DNA from 2 places in the Klebsiella sp. F11 genome. Region 2 is predicted to be linked to the other one. Evidence: predicted binding sites of a transcription regulator. Region 2 holds the regulator's gene; the other holds the start of a gene.

Region 1 (4,421 bases), 2.1 Mb from region 2:
ACCCGCTGATTTACTTTGCCGTCGCCACCGTCCTGGAGCTGGTATTTGGGATCCTGGCCAGCATCATCACCATGTGGTTCTCGCGCTACCGTGAGTTCCATGCGGATGCAGGCTCTGCCCGCCTGGTCGGCCGTGAGAAAATGATCGCCGCCCTGCAGCGGTTGAAAACCAGCTACGAGCCGCAGGAAGCCAGCAGCATGATGGCGCTGTGCATAAACGGCAAAGCGAAATCGATGAGCGAGCTGTTTATGACGCACCCGCCGCTGGATAAGCGTATCGAAGCGCTGCGTAGCGGCGAATATCTGAAGTAGTCATCTGCTTCAGAGCACGGAAATAAAAACCGCAGCCTTAACCGGGCTGCGGTTTTTTTGTGCCTAAATCGCGCCGGGCTACTGTCCGGGGCGCGGCTGGGTAACGCGCAGCCCGCTGACGGTGGCCGCCACGACCGCCAGCCCTCCGGCCAGCAGCAGCGCGGTATGGGTGCCGCCGTTACCCTGCAGGTTGAATAGCAGGGCGACCAGCGCCGCGCCGGTGCTTTGCCCCAGCAGTCGGGCGGTACCGAGCATTCCGCTGGCCCCGCCGCTGCGGTGGCTCGGGGCCGATGAGACGATAGTGTGGTTATTCGGCGACTGGAACAGACCGAAACCCGCGCCGCAGAGCGCCATGCGCCAGATAATATCGAGATCGGACGGCGATGAGGGCAGCAGCGCCAGGCCAAACAGGCCGCAAGCCATTACCGCCAGACCTACCGCACCCAGCAGCCCCGCGTGAATTTTCTCAATCAGGTAACCCGCCAGCGGCGCCATCACCATCGTCGCTAACGGCCAGGGGGTCAGCAGCAGCCCGGTCTCAACCTCGCTGCGTCCGATCGTAGCCTGCAGGAAAAAGGGCAGCGAAACCAGCGCCAGCATCTGTGCGCAGAAGGAGCAGACTGACGTGCAAATAGAGAGCGAAAACAGCGGGATGCGCAGCAGATCAACCGGCAGCAGCGGCACCGGCATTCGCAGCTGGCGGCGAATAAAGAAGAACCCAATAACCAGCGTTGCGGCCGCTTCAGCCAGCACCAGTCGGCCGGATTGCCCCTGGGCAAAGCCGCCGAGTGCGACGATCAGCAGGCCGAAGGTCAGCGCGTTCATGATGGCGCTGGGAAGATCGAAGCGGGCGATCCTGCTGCGGCCGCTGTTGGCCGGCAGGTAGCGTATGGCGAGCGTCAGCGAAATAATTCCCAGCGGAATATTGATTAAAAACAGCCACTGCCAGGAGGCGATGGAGAGGATCGCGGCGGCGATCGTCGGACCGGCCGCGGATGAGACGGCGACCACAAACGAGTTGATCCCCATTCCCCGCCCCAGGAAGCGCTTCGGGAAGATAAGACGGATGAGCGCGGTATTGACGCTCATCAGCGCGGCGCCGCCGAGGCCCTGGGCGACGCGGGCGAGCGTCAGCATCTCAAGCGAGTGGGAGAGGGCGCAGGCCAGCGAGGTAAAAGTAAAAACCAGCAAGCCGATTTTGTAGATGCGCCGATAGCCAAACATATCGCCCAAAAAGGAGAGCGGCAGAAGCGCAATCACGATGGCGATTTGGTAAGCGTTGACTATCCAGATTGAGGCTGCGGGTGAAGCGTTAAGATCCGTGGCGATGGTCGGCAGGGCCACGTTGGCGATGGCGCCGTCGAGTACGGCCATCGCGATGCCTAAAATGATGGTCAGAATGGCGCCGTAGCGCTGCGGCAGGGGCAGACCATCGGGAGTGTTATTATCCATATTAAGGTTATGACTTTATCGTAACTATTCTCAGGTTAATGATTTTAGCATTGATTATTCGGCTGTATGTCGCAGATTTGTAACGAATGAGCAGAAGAACGATTGCGGGCATCAGGATGCGAATTTATAATAAAAACCGGTTCTAATTTTTATAAAACAGTTGCGATGAGGTGATAAATGGCAGTTGCAGATTTGGATAAACAGCCAGATTCTGTCTCTTCAGTATTGAAGGTTTTTGGCATCCTGCAGGCGCTTGGCGAAGAGCGTGAAATTGGTATTACCGAACTATCCCAGCGCGTTATGATGTCAAAAAGCACCGTCTATCGCTTTTTGCAAACCATGAAGTCGCTGGGCTACGTCGCCCAGGAAGGTGAGTCGGAGAAGTACTCCCTGACGCTGAAGCTGTTCGAGCTGGGCGCGCGCGCGCTGCAGAATGTCGATCTGGTGCGCAGTGCGGATATTCAGATGCGCGAACTGTCGCGTCTGACCAAAGAGACAATCCATCTCGGCGCGCTGGATGAAGACAGTATCGTCTACATCCATAAAATCGATTCGATGTATAACCTGCGCATGTATTCGCGCATCGGGCGCCGCAACCCGCTGTACAGCACCGCAATCGGCAAAGTGCTGCTGGCGTGGCGCGACCGCGCCGAAGTGGAGCAGATCCTCGAAGGCGTTGAATATAAGCGTAGCACCGAGCGGACGATCGCCAGCACCGAAGAGCTGCTGGCGGTTCTGGATAGCGTTCGTCAGCAGGGATATGGCGAAGATAACGAAGAACAGGAAGAGGGGCTTCGCTGCATTGGGGTACCGGTCTTCGACCGCTTTGGCGTAGTGATTGCCGGTCTGAGTATCTCTTTCCCAACGCTGCGCTTCTCTGAGGAGAGGCTGCACGAATACGTTGCCATGCTGCACACCGCGGCGCGTAAAATTTCTGAACAGATGGGCTATAACGACTATCCGTTCTGATTGCAACGGGCGCAGCCGCGTCGGCTACGGCGGGAAGAGGCTTCCTGCCGTAGCCCGGGCCGGATTAACCTTTGTCGATTACGGTTTCGCTTTTACGCAGAACCGGACAGTCGGTCAGACCAATAATGCCGCTATCAGAGTGAACGTACTGCACGGTGCTGGTACCGCGGGCGGTCAGATATTTACACTGGAGGCCCAGCCCCGCCGCGTTCTCATTGCTACCAATCAACATGCCGTAGCCGCTTAATAATACGCCAATCCATAAGATGGCCAGTACTACAATCGTACGAATGATCAATCGCATTGTTGCCTCATAATTTGTATTATCCTCGGCGTTTATTCTGACAGGTACACGAGTTGAAACAAGTCTATGATTCTTAAACTTGCCTTTCGTATTACAGTTAGCCGCGGTTTAAGATGAGCGTGCTATCCTGGTAACATCTGGTATTGATGCGGAGTGTGGAGTGAAAAAATTACGCTGGGTTTTGCTGATTGTTGTCATAGCGGGATGTTTATTGCTATGGACGCAGATGCTTAACGTAATGTGCGATCAGGACGTGCAGTTTTTCAGCGGCATCTGCACCATCAACAAATTTATCCCCTGGTAAGAGATTTTTATTACGACTGATTTTCTTCTGCTGCGCGGGTGGTAGAATAAACGCCTTCTCTTTGAGGTGGTGAAATGAGTGAGTTACTAAGTCCTGGGATCGTAAATCTGGCATCGCTGGCGCTTTCCATTGCGCTGTTGCTTGTCGGCCTGTTGTTATGGTTTTTTGTTAACCGCGCAAGTTCGCGCGCCAACGAGCAGATTGCGCTGCTGCAGGCTCTGCTGGATCAGCAAAAGCGCCAAAACGCGCTGCTGCGTCGTCTCTGCGAAGCCAATAAGCCGGAGAAGGAAGAGGTTGCCGAACCTTCAGCCGTTGAGAAGGGCAAGGATGACGACGACTTTATCCGTCTCGTCGCTGAACGCTAACTGATAAACGGGTGTACACCGCGCTGGTGTACGCCTGCCTTATCGCCTTGCGCAATAACGTATCCTTATCTTTCATCTCCTGTTGCCACATTTCTTATACTACTTAATGTGTTAGCGATCGCACTTTTATCCAATAAGCTATGGATTTTTGAGCTAATCAAATAAAATAATAACCTCGTGATTTAATTGCATGATGAAAGAAAGTGTCATCGAAATTTCATTATTAATGCGTAATGTAAACACTATTTATCGTGTGGTGAACGACGTTTAATTAACCCTGCATATTTTCGGTCTAAGCGAATTTTTAGCTATCAATATGCGCGTTTGCGCGCATCGTTATGCAGGTACTCTGCCGCGAACCCCTTAAAATTGGCGGGGCGCATGCCCCGCGGGCTGGACGCCGCGAAGTTGTTGAGCTACGGTGAAAATGTTGCCGATATCATCCATGCGTAATCGGATGTTTTCCGCACCGGCAGAGATTAACCGTGGGTCGCAAAAGGCGCATAAACGTGCAGTTGGTCAAATGATCCTCTTATATTTTGTGCGAAGGATCGAGAGCCGTTTAAAAATGGCTTGCCATTATTAACGTTGTATGTGATAACACCTTTCGGGTTAAACGAGGTACAGTTCTGTTTATGTGTGGCATTTTCAGTAAAGAAGTCCTGAGTAAACACGTTGTCGTTGAATACCGCTTCTCTGCCGAACCTTATATTAGT
Region 2 (4,421 bases):
AGCACAACGCCGGAGGCCTGGGCCTGCAGCTTTTCCAGCTCGCTGCGGGCGAGCTTATGCTTTTCAAACACCTGGGCGGAGATCTGACCGTAAATTTCGGTGCCGGTGAGTTCTTCCAGCAGCTCGGCGCGCTCTTTGGGTTTGGCGTTAAGAAAGGCGGCGAACTGGCCCTGGGAGAGGAGCATTGAGCGGGTAAAGCGGCCGTAATCGAGGCCGGTGAGCGAGGCGGTCATCTCCAGCTTGTCTTTGACTTTGTCGGCCAGGATTTGCCCATCGTCGCAGCGGGCCAGCTCGACGCGGGGCGCCTGCAGGTTGCCGTCGGGCTGGTTGCGCGCGCGGTTCTGGCTCCAGAAGGCGCGGTAGGAGGTGCCTTTGACCTCAAACTCAACTTCGGCCAGGCATTCGGCGGTATTGCGGGTCATCAGATCGTTTTGCGACTGCGAGACGCTGCTGAGGCGCGGCGTCTCGTGGTACAGCGCGAGACAGATAGCGTCCAGCAGGGTCGTTTTCCCGGCCCCCGTCGGCCCGGTGATGGCGAACAGCCCGTTGCTGGCGAAGGGTTCGGCGGTGAAGTCGATCTTCCACTCGCCCTTCAGCGAGTTAAGGTTTTTCAGGCGCAGGCTCAGAATTTTCACAGGTGCTCCTCACCGTTCAGGCTGTGCAGCGTTTCGTTAAACAGCTGCTCGAGGCGCTGCTGCTGTGGCTCTTCGAGGCTCTCCAGCGCCAGACGACGGGCAAAAACCTCTTCAACCCGCAGTTCGCTGAGGGTTTCCCGCCGCTCGCCGGCGAGGATGCGCTCGCGCTGGGCGCGGCTGCGGCGCACCAGCAGCACTTCCACCGGCAGCGCTTCGCAGCGGGTTTGAATCTGGCGCTGAATGTCGTGCAGATATTCGTCGCTGGTGATTTCAATATCCAGCCACGCGGCAGGCAGCTCCGCGTCGTCCTGCCAGCGGTCGAGCTGTTCGCAGATGCTGGCAAAATCGCCCTTTAGCACCGCCAGCGGCTGGACGACCGGCACCGTCAGAGGGCTAACGTCCGCCAGCCGGCCGTCGGTAAAGGTCACCAGATTGACGCTTTTACTCTTCCCGGTCTCATCGAAGCTCAGGGAGATTGGCGAGCCGCTGTAGCGGATATGCTCGTAGCCGCCGACGATCTGCGCCCGGTGGATATGGCCCAGCGCGATATAGTCGGCAGGGGGGAAATGGCTGGCCGGGAAGGCGTCGAGGGTGCCGATATAGATCTCGCGCACCGCATCGCTTTTGCTGGCGCCGACGGTGGTCAGGTGGCCGCTGGCAATAATCGGCAGCGGCCGGTCGCCGAGCAGGACGCAGGCCTGCTGGTACTGCTGCTGATAGTAGTCGCTGATGGCGGTGAGCAGCAGCTGCTGCTTTTCACCGCTGGAGTGCCCGGCCTGGCTGGTGACCAGCTCGCGGGGGCGCAGGAACGGGACCGGGCAGAATATCGCCCCCGGCGCGCCGTCGCGCAGCGGCAGAATGAAGGGGGCGTGGCCGGCGTTAGCCACGACAGTGGTTTTTAAAAAGGCCAGGATGTCGCGCGATTCATTCAGCGTGGCGACCGAGTCATGGTTGCCCGCCAGCACCACCAGCCGACAGCCGGTTTGCTGAAGCTGAACCACGAAGCGGTTATACAGCTCGCGGGCGTAGCTCGGCGGCGAGCCGGTATCAAAGATATCGCCGGCGACAATAATGGCATCGACCTCGTGCTCCTGGGCGCTGGCCAGCAGCCAGTCGAGAAAGGCCGCATGCTCAGCGGCGCGGCTTTTGCTGTAAAAGTTTTGTCCGAGATGCCAGTCAGAGGTGTGAATGATGCGCATAAATATTCCGTAGCCTGAGAGCGTTGCCGCCAGTATACCATTGACGGAAAGGGAGTTAAGTGCGTGTCACAATGCAAAATCCTCGATCGTCATACGACCTTTTTTTTCATAAATCTGTCACAAAACTGACGCATAATGGCGCCGCACTCTATACTGATGGCTAAAAAATACAGGGTAAATAATGGCGAGAAGAATTCTGGTCGTTGAAGATGAAGCTCCAATCCGTGAAATGGTCTGTTTTGTTCTGGAGCAAAACGGCTTTCAGCCCGTCGAGGCGGAAGATTTTGACAGCGCGGTGAACCAACTCAATGAACCCTGGCCCGATCTAATTCTCCTTGACTGGATGCTGCCGGGCGGGTCGGGTCTGCAATTTATTAAGCAGCTTAAGCGTGAGGCGATGACCCGCGATATTCCGGTGGTGATGCTGACCGCGCGCGGCGAAGAGGAAGATCGCGTTCGCGGCCTGGAGACCGGCGCCGATGATTACATCACCAAGCCTTTCTCGCCGAAAGAGCTGGTGGCGCGAATCAAAGCCGTGATGCGGCGAATCTCCCCGATGGCGGTGGAAGAGGTGATTGAAATGCAGGGGCTGAGCCTCGATCCCTCCTCCCACCGCGTGATGACCGGCGAAAACCCGCTGGACATGGGGCCGACCGAGTTTAAGCTATTACACTTCTTTATGACCCACCCGGAGCGCGTATACAGCCGCGAGCAGCTGCTGAATCACGTCTGGGGGACCAACGTGTATGTAGAAGACCGAACGGTAGACGTGCATATTCGCCGTCTGCGTAAAGCGCTGGAACAGAGTGGCCATGACCGGATGGTACAAACGGTTCGCGGCACGGGATATCGTTTCTCCGCTCGTTTCTGAATGTCGACAGGAGTGTGAACCGTGCTGGAACGGCTGTCATGGAAAAGGCTGGCGCTTGAGCTTTTCTTATGTTGTATCCCGGCCCTGATTCTCGGGGCGGTATTTGGTCATTTACCGTGGTTTTTACTGGCGGCGGTGACCGGACTTCTTATCTGGCATTTCTGGAATTTACTGCGTCTTTCGTGGTGGCTGTGGGTAGATCGCAGCATGACGCCACCGCCGGGAAGCGGCAGCTGGGAACCGCTGCTGTACGGCCTTCATCAGATGCAGATGCGTAATAAAAAGCGCCGGCGCGAGCTGGGCAGCCTGATCAAACGCTTTCGTAGCGGGGCGGAGTCGCTGCCCGACGCGGTAGTGCTGACCACGGAGGAGGGGGCAATCTTCTGGTGTAACGGCCTGGCACAGCAGATCCTCAATCTGCGCTGGCCGGACGACAGCGGGCAAAACATCCTTAATCTCCTGCGCTACCCTGAATTCGCCAACTACCTAAAAAGTAAGGATTTCAGCAAGCCGCTCAATCTGGTCCTTAATAACTCACGCCATCTGGAAATCCGCGTGATGCCCTACAGCGACAAGCAGATGCTGATGGTGGCGCGCGACGTGACGCAGATGCACCAGCTTGAAGGGGCGCGGCGCAACTTTTTTGCCAACGTCAGCCACGAGCTGCGCACGCCGCTAACGGTGCTGCAGGGGTATCTGGAGATGATGCAGGAGCAGGTGCTGGAAGGGGTGACGCGGGAAAAGGCCCTGCATACCATGCGCGAGCAAACCCAGCGCATGGAGGGGCTGGTTAAACAGCTGCTGACGCTGTCGCGTATTGAAGCGGCCCCGATTCTGGCGATGAACGACAAAATCGACGTGCCGATGATGCTGCGGGTTGTCGAGCGCGAGGCGCAAACCCTTAGCCAGAAAAAGCATATCCTGCACTTTGTGGTCGACGAGTCTTTGCAGGTTCTCGGCAATGAAGAGCAGCTGCGCAGCGCGATCTCAAATCTGGTGTATAACGCGATTAGCCATACTCCGGAGGGCACCGAGGTTACCGTCAGCTGGCAGAAAGCGCCGCACGGCGCCCTGTTTAGCGTCGAGGATAACGGCCCGGGGATCGCGCCCGAGCATATTCCGCGGCTCACCGAGCGCTTCTATCGCGTGGATAAAGCGCGCTCGCGGCAAACCGGAGGCAGCGGCCTGGGGCTGGCGATCGTCAAGCATGCGGTCAATCATCACGATAGCCGGCTGGATGTTGAGAGTACGCCCGGCAAAGGCACGCGGTTTAGCTTCCTGCTGCCGGAACGTTTAATTGCCAAAAAAAGCGGCTAGCCGCCGCGCTGTCAACATAACTTGTCAATGACCAGCTTCGGCTGGTCATTTTCGTTTGCAGTCAATTTTCCGCTGCGTAATTAACGAACGTTCGCTGCTTTTTTGTTCGCATGATTAGCCATATGTTTTCCTTAGTTATGGTCAATGGAGCTGGATGTATGTTAATACTTAGCATAATCATCTGCTTTTACGATCCCGCCTTGCTTTAAAACGTTATAAGCGTTTAAATTGCGCCCCAGCAGTCGTAGACAGACTGCTTTTGCGTGGTAATTCAAAAAACAATTCTTTCCCACGCCGCTTCGGGAGCATATATCGCTGAGTTTCCGGCAATAGCCGCTGTATCATCCCTATGGGAAGACACGGTATTTTCCGTTTAACACCACCACATCCACAGGCAGT

What was found. The regulator PhoB, encoded in region 2, activates phosphate uptake and scavenging genes when phosphate is short. The targets are predictions, from matches to a motif close to CTGTCATAAAACTGNCNNAT.
Region 1: a site for PhoB is predicted at 1,830-1,849, ahead of kdgR (DNA-binding transcriptional regulator KdgR). Genes of this name have one in related genera too.

The regions. Positions count from the first base shown of each region.
Region 1 covers NZ_CM160060.1:2,277,454-2,281,874, forward strand. Annotated here, with positions in the region: gene htpX (protease HtpX) at 1-311, shown strand, start outside; gene AC1M2H_RS11265 (MFS transporter) at 390-1,763, opposite strand; gene kdgR (DNA-binding transcriptional regulator KdgR) at 1,941-2,732, shown strand; gene AC1M2H_RS11275 (YobH family protein) at 2,797-3,036, opposite strand; gene mgrB (PhoP/PhoQ regulatory lipoprotein MgrB) at 3,197-3,340, shown strand; gene AC1M2H_RS11285 (YebO family protein) at 3,415-3,705, shown strand; partial or broken gene AC1M2H_RS11290 (DUF2627 domain-containing protein) at 4,341-4,421, shown strand, end outside.
Region 2 covers NZ_CM160060.1:4,395,405-4,399,825, reverse strand. Annotated here, with positions in the region: gene sbcC (exonuclease subunit SbcC) at 1-635, opposite strand, end outside; gene sbcD (exonuclease subunit SbcD) at 632-1,834, opposite strand; gene phoB (phosphate response regulator transcription factor PhoB) at 2,016-2,705, shown strand; gene phoR (phosphate regulon sensor histidine kinase PhoR) at 2,727-4,022, shown strand.